One region of the Shewanella sp. 10N.7 genome, then DNA from elsewhere that is predicted to be linked to it. Evidence: predicted binding sites of a transcription regulator. Region 1 holds the regulator's gene; the other holds the start of a gene.
The links. The regulator LexA, encoded in region 1, represses DNA repair genes until DNA is damaged. The targets are predictions, from matches to a motif close to TACTGTATNNNNATACAGTA.
Positions count from the first base shown of each region.

Region 1 (7,275 bases):
ATATGCCATCATCGCAGGTACAATCGCGGTCCAAATAGTGGCAGCTAAAGCCGCAAAACCTATCGCCATTAAGAAACCATTCGGGAATAATAAGCCTAAAACAGTTGGAGGAATAAACGTCACCACGGCGGTTTTTAAACGGCCATTGCTTGACTCATCAAAACCAAATAAATCGGCTAAGTAATCAAACAATCCGAGTGTGACACCTAAGAAAGACGATGCTACGGCAAGGTTAGCAAATAAAGTCAGCATGGTATTAAGCCATGAGCTAGACATGACTTCAGATAATGCACCAACTAATACGCCCATATTGCCGCCTTGGGCAATAATGTCACTGAAACTGCTACGAGAAATATTGCCCATCGTGGCTGCTAACCAACAGCTATAAATCACTAACGCAATAAAAGTACCGATGAATATCGCTTTGATAATCACCTTTGGCTGTTTGCCGTAGTACTTCACTAGGCTAGGCACGTTACCGTGATAACCAAAACTTGCCAAACCAAAAGGCAGCGCCGCTAAAATATAAGGCGCATAGCTTGCTTCGCCATCTGGTACTAATAATTTTACGCTATCGACATCAATGAGTAGATTGCCCACCGCTAAAAAGAAGGTAATGATCATACCGCCAATCATCACAGTCGTGATACGGTCAACGGCTTTAGTACTTATCACCACCACAGCTGCTAGCAAGGCCGCAAACACTAATCCTGCGAGGCTTTGCGGCAAGTTAATCCCCATACCCGACAAAGTATGGTTCACAATCGAACCACCGCCACTGATGTAAGCATAGGTAAGGATATATAGCACGAAGGCTATTGATAGGCCGTTCACGATACGCCAAAACTGACCTAAAGTGACTTTGGTTAGAGTGTCAAAGCTGTCACCTGGTTTAAAGTGTAAGTTGGTTTCTAACAGCAATAAGCCTGAAACTAACATACAGAACCAAATGCCGATGAGCATGACTATCGAATAGCCAAACCACATACCAGCACTCACAACAGGAAGAGAAAACATACCGGCACCAACAGTGGTACCAGCAATGATCATTGCGCCGCCTAACAAAGATTTATTTTTCGGCTGCGTTTGTGTTGAACTCATAAAGTTAGTCGTTACCCATGTTCCACAGTCACACTATCGACTATGGTTTTACGAACAGATAATCGCAACATGCCATTGGCATGGTCACGAATTCGGATGACAGCAAATTGATTGTCACTACCCGACAAGTGCCCTAATTCTTTTAATTTTACACTCAAATTATTGTAGAGTTTTTTATCATAAAACTCTGGCGCAGTAATTCCGTGTAAAGCACCTAAACGCTGAGCTAGCATATGGCTCGCGCTTTCGAGATCTGAACGTTCAATATCCGGCTTGTAAGCCAATAAATTAAAGATAATCGCGTAACGTTGTAATGTCTCACTGACAGTTTCGGACAATAGCATTAACTGGGTAATATTACCTTGATTGACTTCAAACTCGTCAGTACCTGAAATCAATTGCTGCTCAACAAACAAGTCTAAAACATGATCGACATATGCGGTTAAATCCTCGATACCCATAAACAATTCAGCTTTAAGTAATGGGTAAAAGTCATTGACGATTTTATGAATATTTTCACGATTATGTTCTTCATATTGCACTAAGCAACTGGCAATTAATGAAGGCACTGCCATCAAGTGAATAATGTTATTGCGATAATAACTCATCGCAATCACCGCATGCTCTTCAATCGCAATAATCTCACCTAATTGATCACTAGTTGAAGTAAACTTTTTCAGCGATAAACATTGCTCAATCAACTCACTTGGCGTCCCTTCGGCAACCGAGGTATAGCCGGTGTACGGCACATCTTTCAATAACTTCAGGTATAAGCCTAACTGGCTTTCAAGCTCACTGCGCTCTAACGCATTTTGCTCTGCAGCCAACAGCACCATACTGGTTAACGTGACTGAACTCGCCGCCGCAGCACTGTTGATATTGGTCATCACTTTATTGGCAAGTGTGTTAACCGCAGGCGTTAACCAAGTCGGTTTTTGCTCAGGATCTTGAGCAATTTCTTCACGCCAGTCTGGCGCTTGTTGGTTCAAGAATTGTTGTACGTTAATGGGTTCGCCAAAATTGACATAACCTTGACCAAAATTACCTAATTTACGTAATGCACCAAATACCTGCCACACCGATTCTTTTTGCTTCTTCTTACCGCTTAACTCTTTATGGTAAGTCGACACTTCCATCACGTGATCGTAACCCAAATACACAGGCACCAATGTCACAGGACGCTCAATGCCACGCAAAACACTGTTCACAGTCATCGCTAGCATGCCCGTTTTTGGCGCTAGTAAACGACCTGTACGTGAGCGACCACCTTCAGTGAAGTACTCAACTGAATAACCTTTGGCAAATAATTGATCTAAATATTCTCTGAATACGGCGGTATATAATTTATTACCGTTAAAACTACGACGAATAAAGAACGCACCACCACGACGGAACATTGGCCCCGCAGGCCAAAAGTTCAAGTTAATTCCGGCAGCAATGTGCGGTGGTACCATGCCTTGATAATAAAGGATGTAAGACAGTAATAAGTAATCCATATGGCTACGATGACATGGCACATAGACAATTTCATGGCCGTCATGGTGTAGCTTTCTGACTTTTTCGGCACTTTTAATACTGATACCACTGTATAACTTGTTCCATAACCAAGTTAAAAAGCGCTCAGCAATGCGGATCAAGTTATCAGAATAATCAGCGGCAATTTCATCGAGGTACTCAATGGCTTTTTCGCGCGCTTTTTCTTCAGATATCTTTTTGTTCGCCGCTTCTTCTTGAATCGCTTTAGTAATAGATTCTGACTTAAGTAACGAGTTGAACATCGCCTGACGGTTTGGCAGTTGCGGTCCTGTCATCACTTTACGTTGACGTCTGAAATGGACTCGTGCAACGCGGATGAGTTTATGGGCAATACTGACATCCGTACCATGCTCATCAGCCATGTAACGTAATGACATTGCATTAGAGAATTGAATAAAGTTATGGCGACCTAAAAACAGGATCATTAACCACTTACGCAGCCAAGTCGGGTTTTCGCGTTCAAACACTGCAGCGGTCATGGTGTCATCTTCTTTACCAGGAATACGTCCCCAATAAAGACTAACAGGCACCAACTGAATATCTAACTCTTTATTCTTTTGATGTAATTCGAGTAGTTTGGTGAAATTGGCGACAAATTTTTCACCACTGTGACGCTTGCCAAACAGCGGCTTACGTCCTTCAACACAGACAATTCTTGGGGTATTTAAACCATCAACATCCAGTCTTTCATAAGGACTTGGTAAGCCAAACTTAGCCGACATTTCATGCAAAGCAGCAATGTCACTCAGCGACTCTGTCTTCATGACATAGACCACTGGCTTTTCTGGATCTAGATTTAAGTCAGCGAACGGATCTTCAGGCACAACAACACTGTGTACCATTAATTTCTGAATCCAACGCAACGATTTAGCAATGATAGAATCTGGTTTTAGCATGAGTATTCGCATTATCTACAACGATTTATTGCGCATAGGATACCAGAATCTAGATGGGATTCACTAACCTGCTTATCTGTATTTAACAATTGAGCGGCAATATGAAGGCCGTTAGCTGAAAATAATTAAGCAATTCCAACGCTGATTTATGCTGGACGAAATGCATCAACAGTACTGTATAAATATACTGTATCGACCTGAAACCTCTCTGTTAAGTACTAATATTAAAATTAGTACCAATAAAAATCACACATACCCTAAAACAATCAAGACATTGATTTATATAAACTAAAACCCAATACCACATAATAAAAACAACAATAAACCAGCAGATACCATAAATTTCATTGGTTAATACTTGCGCGACCAAAGATACTGTATATAATGACAGTCACTGTATAAAAAAACAGGAATCAATATGAGACCTTTAACGCCACGACAAGCTGAAATTCTAGAACTAATTAAATGTAATATTGCTGAGACAGGTATGCCACCGACTCGTGCAGAAATTGCCACTAGATTAGGCTTTAAAAGTGCTAACGCTGCCGAAGAACATTTAAAGGCGCTGGCGAAGAAAGGCTGTATCGAAATTATTCCTGGCACTTCACGCGGAATCCGCATGATTCAGGAAGAAGAGGAAGTTGAAGAAGGCCTCCCTCTTATCGGACAAGTTGCAGCAGGTGAACCTATTCTTGCGCTGGAACATGTTGAACAATACTTCCAAGTTGATCCTGAAATGTTCAAACCAAATGCTAATTTCTTACTACGAGTTCGTGGCGACAGTATGAAAGACATTGGCATTATTGAAGGTGACCTATTAGCTGTTCACAAAATGCAGCAAGCTAAAAATGGTCAAGTGGTCGTCGCTCGTGTAGATGATGACGTCACAGTTAAACGTTTTGAAAAGAAAGGCAACGTTGTTTATCTGCACGCAGAAAATGAACAATATTCGCCGATTAAAGTAGATTTAACATGCCAGAGCCTGACAATTGAAGGGCTTGCAGTTGGCGTTATCCGAAATGGAGGTTGGTTATGAACACATTATTAGGTAATGCACCACGTCATCCAGGCTTATGGGTCGATATGACATCAACAACTGCGCCAGTTAAACAAGGCATTGAAACTAAGCAAAGTGCCAACCAAGGCTTAACTGAGTTAACCCAGTTGTGCAGCCATTTGGCCATTTTAAGTCAGCAAGGTCGTTGGATTGTACTGATTAATCCTCCGCATATTGGCTATAAACAAATATTGGCTAACGCTAACGTTCGCATGGATCGTGTTTTACTTGTTCACACTAAAGATGAAGTAGAAACGCTTTGGGCGATGGAAAAAGCACTAACAAGTGGTACTTCCAGTGCCGTTATTACTTGGACTACACCACTAGATGCGCGTGATAATCGACGTATTCAATTGGTTGCTAAAAGCGCATTAGCACAAGGTGTCATCATTGAAGATGTAAATACTCACTTACATGATGAACATATGGGTGCCAATACTTCTGTAACACCAACAAGCTTAAATTTATCTGCTTTTCACTAAACAAATCTCTCTTTAAAAAGCCCTTCATTTATGTGAAGGGCTTTTTTTTGCGCCTTTTTTCAGCAAATTAGATGATAAAGTGATCTTGATCAATATTTAATCTCCAAGTAATGTAGTTAACAAGAGAGTAACAATTTGCTGTCACTCTTGAGTTTATAAAATGATAAAAAGCTACAAAACGCTGTAAAGATTGTGCTGGTACCATGCGGTATAGAAAGCCTTGAATAAAAAGCGTCAATTTAAGAATTGAAAAGTTCAGTATTAGGTACAAGTGTGGCCACCATAAACCAATAGAATAATCGAGTATTGATACTCGCAGCCACCGTGTACTTTGAAGTGATCAAACTTTTTCGGGAATAGAGAAGTTTGCATAGAGCAGAGTATTACTGTGTGACTTTTCCTTGTTGTTATTGCAAATCGCAATTGGCAGAGGAGTGGTCTTGTGAAGCGATTGTTGTATGGATTAATGGTGCTGCTATTTGCAGTACCGCTTGCGGCGGCTGATATGCCGCTTAACATGACGCAAGGCGTAACAGAAATCAGTGGCAAGGTTTATGACCTCCACATGATTATTCTATATATCTGTTGTGCTATAGGTGTTGTGGTCTTTGGGATCATGATTTACTCAATGATCTACCACAGAAAATCAAAAGGCGCAGTGCCGGCTGATTTTCATGACAGTACCAAGGTTGAAATAGCATGGACAATCGTGCCATTTATCATCCTTATTGGTATGGCAATTCCTGCCACTAAAACTCTGATTGCTATGGAAGATCCTAGCGATGCAGATTTAACCATTAAAGTGACTGGCTCTCAGTGGAAATGGCATTACAGCTATTTCAACGAAGATGTCGAGTTTTTTAGTTTACTCTCAACGCCAGCAGAGCAAATCCAAGGCTCTGCGGAAAAGACTGAAACTTACTTATTAGAAGTCGATAAACCTCTCGTATTACCTATTAATCGTAAAGTTCGATTCTTGATGACCAGTGATGATGTTATTCACTCATGGTGGGTACCTGCATTTGCGGTTAAAAAAGATGCCAACCCTGGCTTCATTAATGAAGCATGGACAAAAATCGATAAAATCGGCACCTACCGTGGCCAATGTGCTGAGTTGTGCGGTAAAGATCACGGCTTTATGCCAATCGTGGTTGAAGCCGTTTCCGAAGCTGATTATGAGCAATGGCTGCTTGACCAAAAGCAGCTAGCCGTAGATGCCAAAGCTGCAGCTGAAGCTTCACTTTCACAAACACTCACATATGACGAGTTAATGGCTCAAGGTGAGCAAGTCTATATGGGCGTTTGCGCCGCATGTCACCAACCAAACGGTGCAGGTCTTCCTGGTGTATTCCCATCTCTGATTGGTAGTCCACTGATTAAAGGCCCGGTAAGTCATCATGTTGATATCGTGGTTAATGGTAAAGCAGGCACTGCAATGCAAGCATTTGCTAAACAGCTTACTGCTACAGAAATCGCAGCTGTTGTAACTTACGAGCGAAATGCTTGGGGTAATAACTCAGGTGATGTTGTACAAGCAGCTGATATTAATGGCGGCGGTTCAACAACTGAATCTGGCCCTGCAAGTGACATTGCAACGCCTGTGACCTTACCAGCGACCGCTGACCAAGTAGAACAAGCTGCAACTGAAGCTGTGACCGAAGTGATAGAAGAAGCAAAAGCAGAAGTCGTACTTGATGATTTAACCATGGAAGAACTGATGACCATGGGTGAGCAAGTCTATATGACCAATTGCGCCGCATGTCACCAAGCCGCTGGCACAGGTTTACCTGGTGCTTTCCCTTCATTAATCGGCAGCCCAGCGATTACAGGGCCTGTTGACGGCCATATTGAAGTTGTCGTCAATGGCAAAGCTGGTACAGCAATGCAGGCATTTGGCTCTCTACTCACACCGCAACAACTCGCAGCAGTTATTACCTATGAGCGAAACGCTTGGGGTAATGATTCTGGAGATGCTGTACAGGCTTCTGACGTTGATGGTCATGGAAAGTAAGGGATTAAAATGAGCACTATTACACAAGATACAACCGAAGCTCATGATGGTCAGTCTCACGATGACCATGGCCATGATGATCACCATCATGGCGCGCCGAAAGGCATCATGCGCTGGATTTTAACCACTAACCATAAAGACATTGGCTCATTATATTTATGGTTTAGTTTCATCATGTTTCTCACTGGCGGT
Region 1 is NZ_JAJGZS010000022.1:51,301-58,575, reverse strand. Features, by position in the region: gene mtr (tryptophan permease) at 1-1,101, opposite strand, end outside; gene plsB (glycerol-3-phosphate 1-O-acyltransferase PlsB) at 1,113-3,533, opposite strand; gene lexA (transcriptional repressor LexA) at 3,952-4,569, shown strand; gene LMH66_RS14435 (cell division inhibitor SulA) at 4,566-5,072, shown strand; gene coxB (cytochrome c oxidase subunit II) at 5,515-7,083, shown strand; gene ctaD (cytochrome c oxidase subunit I) at 7,093-7,275, shown strand, end outside.

Region 2 (7,275 bases), on a different contig from region 1:
TGAAGCATCTATGGTTAATGCTGATTCAGACACAAAATGACTATCGGTAGTGATAAGACCTTTATATTCTGGCAGGATCTCTAATTGGTACTCAACGCCACTAAAATCTTTAGTAAAGGTCACTCGAGTGATCTCACCAATTGGCATTTGTTTGTATCGAACTTCAGCTCCTGCAGTGAGACCACTATGCTCATCAGAGCTGAGCTGGATCTTGAGTTTACTGTCATTCAATAAGTCTGGTGATTGCTCAAGTAATGTAAATTTCTCAGGTAATGTTTCGTCAGATACACCAGGAAGTACATTAACGACGCTACCTGTCAGTAAGCGACTAACATGCTTAACTCCATCCATTGAAATATCAGCACCCGCTACCCAAAACTGACTATCAGCATTTAAAAGGTGTTGATATTCAATATCAAACTTAGCTGAAAACTTAACGCCATTTTCAGTCAGTTGAGTTTGATGAACCTTACCGACTTCAATACCGCGATATACCAATGCAGAGCCTTGGTTAATCTCATCGGCATTATCTGCTGTTAATACAAACTCAACCCCTTTTACAGCGCTTTCTTCATCTGGATATAAAACGTAATTATCGCCGGTGATTGCTTTGTCCGCTTTAGTATCAGAGTTAAAACTAATCCCGCCAGCGAGCAATGACGCTAAACTTTCAGTATTTACTTTTATACCAGAAAGTGAGGCATCAATTTTAAGTCCTGACACATTCCAAAATTGCGAATTCTGATTAACAAGGTGAGCATACTGCTGCTCAATAAACGTGCTAATGATAATAGTGTCACTGTCTATCAAACGATAATTAACGACTTTACCGACAGGTACTTGGCGGTAAAACACTAAAGAGCCTACATCTAATGAACCTAAAGTTGGGGTCGTTAGCTTAACAACGATACCTTCTTCTTCATTGGGGATCATTGACGGGGCTTCAGTGGATGCAATGAACTCAGATGTTGAACTACCATCACCCGGTTCAATCGCAATATAATTTCCTGAAAATAGGGTATCTAGCCCTTCAATTCCCGTAATACTGGCTTTTGGCGTAACCAGCCAAAAAAGGGTGTTCTTATTTAGGAAAGGATCAGAGCGATAATCCATCACAATTTTGACATTTACCCCTGATAAGTCCTTATCAAGGCTGATGTCAGTGACTTTACCAACAGTTAATCCTTGGTATTTTACTAAGGTTTTACCAACATCAATACCAATGGCACTGGGGAAATGAACTTGTATTTCAATTCCTGACTCTTTGATACTTTTCACTCCAAGCCAAGCTCCCAGTACGAGAGCCACAATTGGCAGTAACCAAATTGGAGAGAAGAGTTTCTTTTTAACGACTTTTGGTGATTCAATTCGTGTCATTGTTTTTTTCCAAGCGATCCCAAAGTAAACGTGTATCAAGTACCTTTGCAGCTAACTGGGTCAATAAAATGACCAGCGCGAAGGCTGTTGCTGCAGGTGCAGGTTTTGCATCAAGAAGTTGTCCCATATTCACTACTGCCACTGTTAAAGCAATAACGAATAAATCAAGCATAGACCATCGACCAATCCACTCAATGATATGAAACCCCACCATGAGCTTCTTTTTTGAAACGGGCAGATTAAAACTGATTGCTGACAAATATATCGCCAAGCCTACAATCTTTAACCATGGCACTAAAATACTGGCGGTAAAGACGATAATCGCGATTGGGATCATGTCTGAATGAACCAAATGTACAATGCCTGTAAAAATAGTGTCGTAGGTCACTTTACCTTGGTTAGTTAGCATTGTGATTGGGTAAATATTAGCGGGTATTAATAATATGGCGGCGGTAATTAGTAATGCCCAGCTTTGCTGTAGGCTTTGATAATTGCGCGGCTGAATTTTAGAATGGCAACGGCTACAACGCCCTTGGTCGATAGGGTTAATATTGCGACATGTACCGCAAAGCGTCATGCCAATATCTTTACCTTGTTGGCCAAGATTGGATTTATTAGTGGCGTTATCTTCTTGCAACATCTTTGTCTCAGTACTTGTAGACTCAGTACACGTTGACGCTTGAGTCGTTGAGTGTGAAGTATTATTCGTCATGAACCATTCTCCACATATGTTCTAAGTTATATTCTCGCTGTAAGAACAGGATAACCAAAAATAACATCCCAAAACAAAAAGTGCCCATGCCTAAATAGATATCTGAAAAGTCAGATAAATTGAATGCTGCGACTAAAAAAGAAATGACATAGATTTCTAACATTGTTAATTGAGAAAGTACGCCATGGTTTTTCAGCAATTTACGATATGTCTGTTGCCAAAAAGCTGAATGAAGTCGGCGCTTTACAATGATAATTTGCAGCAATATCGACAATATAAGTAACCCTGGAGCGACGACCGCTGCAGCGATAACGGCGACAGCAACAATCCAGTAACCCTGAACCCAAACAGCAAATGCACTTTCATAAACTGTGGTTGCTCGAATACTGCCTAAAAAATGTATTTCAAGCACGGGAAGAAAATTAGCAGGGATATAAAACAGAATGGCTGCAATACATAGGGCAAGCATGCCATTTAAAGAGCAATATGGCACATCATACAGTGCCGTATGACAACGTGGACATAGTGCACGAACATTAGAGGGCAAAGCACGGCGCTGCACAGCTAAATCACAAGAGCGGCACAATATAATAGTGTCTTGATCTAAATTTTTGGGCATATAAAAGCTAAAACCATCCATTTAGTAAATATGAGCAGCGAAACAATGATCCAAGTTGAGACATATTATAGCCACTTATTGCGACTAATTATGACCACTATCTGAGTTTATTCATCATGATTCGAGTTACAATGAAATGAGATAATACCAGAATAATCAGAATACTTGCATCAGAAGTTAGTTCTATGACACTCTATGCACTGTATATAAAAACAGTAAGAGGTTAATCATGGCGGTAATTACAAAGTTTGTCGTGGTCAGAGAAGGGGTGGAAAAGATGACGTTCACATCTAAAAAAGAAGCCGATGCCTATGACAAAATGCTCGATATTGCGGATAACTTAGTTCCTTTTATTACTAGCGCTGAGTTAAAAATTGACGAAAATAGTGTAGAGAAACTTGCTTTTTATCTTGCATCTAATAAAGATGAACTCGCAAATCTACTCAAAGGCGTCGTAAAAGCTAAGCCTGCAGCTAAACCTGCAGCCAAAAAAGCACCCAAAAAAGCGGCAGCAGAATAAAAGAATAGTTAGGAAGTAAAATGAAAGCTGAAATGTATGACACCTTGAACAGACAAGTGTTGGCCTTAATGGAAGGCGAAGACGACTTAATTGCTGGTATGGCAAATTTCTCAGCCTTATTAAATGACAATTTGGATGATATCAATTGGGTTGGCTTTTATATTAAGCGCAACGACCAATTAGTGTTAGGACCATTTCAAGGAAAAGTTGCTTGTACACGCATTGTGATTGGCAAAGGTGTATGTGGCACAGCTGCAGCCTTAGATGAAACTCAACTTGTTGAAGATGTCCACCAATTTGAAGGTCATATTGCTTGCGATGCAGCCAGTAATTCGGAAATTGTAGTGCCAGTTCATGACGGGGAAAATGTCATAGCAGTGTTAGATATTGATAGTCCTTCTTTGAATCGTTTTGATAAAGATGATCAAAAAGGCTTAGAAATCTTAGTTAAAAGCTTCGAATCTTGCTTATTTGCTTAATTTGCGAACAAATAAGCTAAATTGCAGGTCGCAATCGCTGACATGGGCTTTATAATACTGAGCTGCACGCATTACTATGTTTAAAATTTATTTACTGTAAATATGCAGGCAAGTAAGTTAATTTGTTAGGGCATGTTTCAATTGCTTTAGCAATCATGTAGGAAATGCTAATTTGAACGTTAAGCAAGACTCTGTTTAACGAAAGATAAACGACTGTAACTAGCTAAGATAGTTATAAACCAGTCCCCTTATATAACGTGGAAGTAAAAATGGAATCAACAGACAAGTTGACCGACACCAACGCAGTTTTAGCGTATTTATATGAAACATTTCCTTTATGCTTTATTGCAGAAGGTGAAACTAAGCCATTAAAAATTGGGTTGTTTCAAGATTTAGCTGAAAGGTTGGCTGATGATTCTAAAGTAAGTAAGACACAATTGCGTGTTGCACTTAGACGTTATACAAGTAGCTGGCGCTACCTTAAAGGTGTTAAAACCGGCGTTCAACGTATTGATCTTGACGGACAAGACTGTGGCGAACTTGAGCAAGAGCATATCGATCATGCTCAGCAGACTTTAAAAGAAGGTCAAGAAAAAGCCAAGGCTAAGCGTCAAGCACAAGCTGCTAAAGCAAATCCTAAGAAGCCAGCTAAAAAAGCACCTTCTTCAAAAGCAGCTCCTGTTAAGAAAGACCGCCCAGCTAAGCCTAAAAAGCCTGCTGCACCAAAAGTTAATTATGTCCCTGCAAAATTTGACGAGCTTAAACAAAAACAACGTGTTAGTGTCAAGTTAGGACAAAATCCTGTCGCTGGCGTTATCACTGATATCAAGAAAGAAGATGTCCATGTACAGCTTGATTCTGGTTTAGTCGTTAAAGTACGTGCAGAGCATATTTTATTATCGTGATCATTTAAGGAGTAACTTGTTGATGCGAAAACTCACTTTGGCTGCGTCGATTGCCACTTTATTTGTCGGTTTTTCGGCTTGGGCAATTTCACCAACTATTCAAATCAACGAGTTACCTAAACTTGAGCAAGAGCCTCAACACAAGGTTGCGAGTAAGAGGGTAACGAATTTATTCACACGCTCTCATTACCATCGCTTTGAACTTGATGATGCTTTTTCTGAGTTGATTTACGATCGTTATCTACAACAGCTAGATTTCAGACGTAATGTGCTTACACAAGCAGATGTTGATAGCTTTAAACAATATCAACATTTGTTTGACGATATGGTCAAAACAGGCAATATCGAACCTGCTTTCAATATGTTCTCTTTATTGCAACAACGTCGCTATGAACGTTTTGCTTACGCACTGACTTTATTAGACAAAGAATTCGACTTCACAGAAGCGGGTGATGCCTATGAGTTTGACCGCGAAGAAGCTACATGGCCAAAAGATGAAGCAGAATTAAATGAACTTTGGCGCCAACGTGTCAAATACGATGCATTAAATTTAAAACTTGCTGATAAAGACTGGGAAGAAACAGTCGAAATTCTTGGCAAGCGTTACAACAATGCCATCAAACGTTTAAGTCAAACACATAGTGAAGATGTGTTCCAAGGTGTTATGAATGCCTTTGCACGCACTGTTGAACCTCATACAAGTTATCTCTCTCCACGTAATGCTGAACGTTTCCAAATGGAAATGAACCTAAGCCTTGAAGGTATTGGTGCAGTGTTGCAAATGGATGATGATTACACGGTAATTAAAAGCTTAGTTGCTGGTGGTCCTGCCGCGAGCAGTGAAAAACTATCTCCAGAAGACAAAATTATTGGTGTCGGTCAAAAAGACGAAGAGATAGTCGATGTCATCGGGTGGCGATTAGATGATGTTGTTGAATTAATTAAAGGCCCTAAAGGCAGTGAAGTTAATCTTCAAATTTTGCCTAACAAAGGTGGCGCAAACGCGAAAGCATTTGAAGTGACGATTGTTCGTGACAAAATTCGCTTAGAAGATCGCGCTGCAACCTCTAAAGTTGTTGAGCCTACTGAAGGCGAATACGCTAACCGTAAAGTCGGTGTTATTCAAATTCCGGGTTTTTACATGAACTTATCCGTTGATGTAGAAAAAGAAATTGTTAAATTAAAAGAAGATAACGTTGAAGGTATTATCATTGATTTACGTGGTAATGGCGGCGGTGCATTAACCGAAGCGACATTACTGACTGGTTTATTCATTGATATGGGACCAGTGGTTCAAATCCGTGATGCTAATGGCCGCGTTACTCAAAACCGTGATAATGACGGTAAAAGTGCCTATAGCGGACCATTAACAGTTATGGTTGATCGCTACAGTGCCTCAGCATCAGAGATTTTTGCTGCAGCGCTTCAGGATTATGATCGTGCATTGATTGTAGGTGAGGCGAGCTTTGGTAAAGGTACAGTTCAGCAGCATAAAAGCTTAGGTCGCATTTATGATATGTACGAAAAACCTATTGGGCATGTACAATACACCATAGCTAAGTTTTACCGTATTAATGGCGGTAGTACACAGTTAAAAGGGGTTACTCCAGATATCAATTTCCCTAGTGCACTTGAGCCTGGTGAATATGGTGAATCTGAAGAGAAGAACGCATTACCATGGGATAAAGTTCCGGTAGCGCAATACGGTACTTTAGGTAATATCTACCCTGAATTGGTATCTAAACTTGATACCAAGCATCAGCAGCGTATCAAAACCGATGTAGAATTTGGTTATATCTTTGATGATATTGCTGAATTTAAAAAGCATCATGATGATAAAACGATTTCATTAGTGGAAAGTGAGCGCATTGCTTCTCGTGAAGAAGATGAAAAGCGTATTCTTGACCGCACTAATGAGCGTCGTGTTAAAAATGGCCTTGAGCCTTTAGCATCACTTGATGATGAAGATGAAGAAGCCACTGAAACTGATGCAGAATCAACAGAAGTTGCTGAAAACGAAACGGCAGATGCTGAAGAGTCTGAAGAAGACGAATTAGAAGTACCGGATGCGTTTTTAGAAGAAACAGCATTAATCACCTTAGACATGGTTGATGCTAAAAAATCTGCAGTGAAATAAACACTATTTCATTGTCAAAAAACGCGCTTTTAGCGCGTTTTTTATTATGTAAATTTTATGCCCGTTAAATGCTAAGTGTTATTCAAGGATTATTTATGACTCAAGCTCAAGCAAAACATTTAAAAGACTATCAAGCACCGACTTTCACTATTAGTCACATCGAGTTAGATTTTAATTTAAAGGGTTCAGACACTGAAGTTATTGCGATAAGCAAAATACAAAGGGTAGGCGAGCACAGCGAAGCATTGGTGCTAGTAGGCGAGCAAATTAATTTAGTGTCTGTGCATATCAATGGCGAGCCAGCTGATTACCAAGAAAAAGATAACCAATTATCTATCAGCACCTCTTTAAATGATTTTGAGTTAATGCTCGTTACTAAGCAAGATCCTGAAGCAAACTCAAGCCTAGAAGGCTTATATATGTCTGATGGCGCTTACTGTACCCAATGTGAAGCTGAAGGCTTCAGAAGGATCACTTACTTCCTTGACCGTCCTGATGTTTTAGCTATCTATACGGTAAGAATCGA
Region 2 is NZ_JAJGZS010000017.1:33,259-40,533, reverse strand. Features, by position in the region: gene LMH66_RS12030 (MlaD family protein) at 1-1,377, opposite strand, end outside; gene LMH66_RS12025 (paraquat-inducible protein A) at 1,364-2,017, opposite strand; gene LMH66_RS12020 (paraquat-inducible protein A) at 2,079-2,708, opposite strand; gene LMH66_RS12015 (YebG family protein) at 2,938-3,228, shown strand; gene LMH66_RS12010 (GAF domain-containing protein) at 3,249-3,707, shown strand; gene proQ (RNA chaperone ProQ) at 3,977-4,612, shown strand; gene prc (carboxy terminal-processing peptidase) at 4,635-6,749, shown strand; gene pepN (aminopeptidase N) at 6,845-7,275, shown strand, end outside.
Region 2: LMH66_RS12015 (YebG family protein) is a predicted target of LexA. The motif match lies at 2,907-2,926, and genes of this name have one in related genera.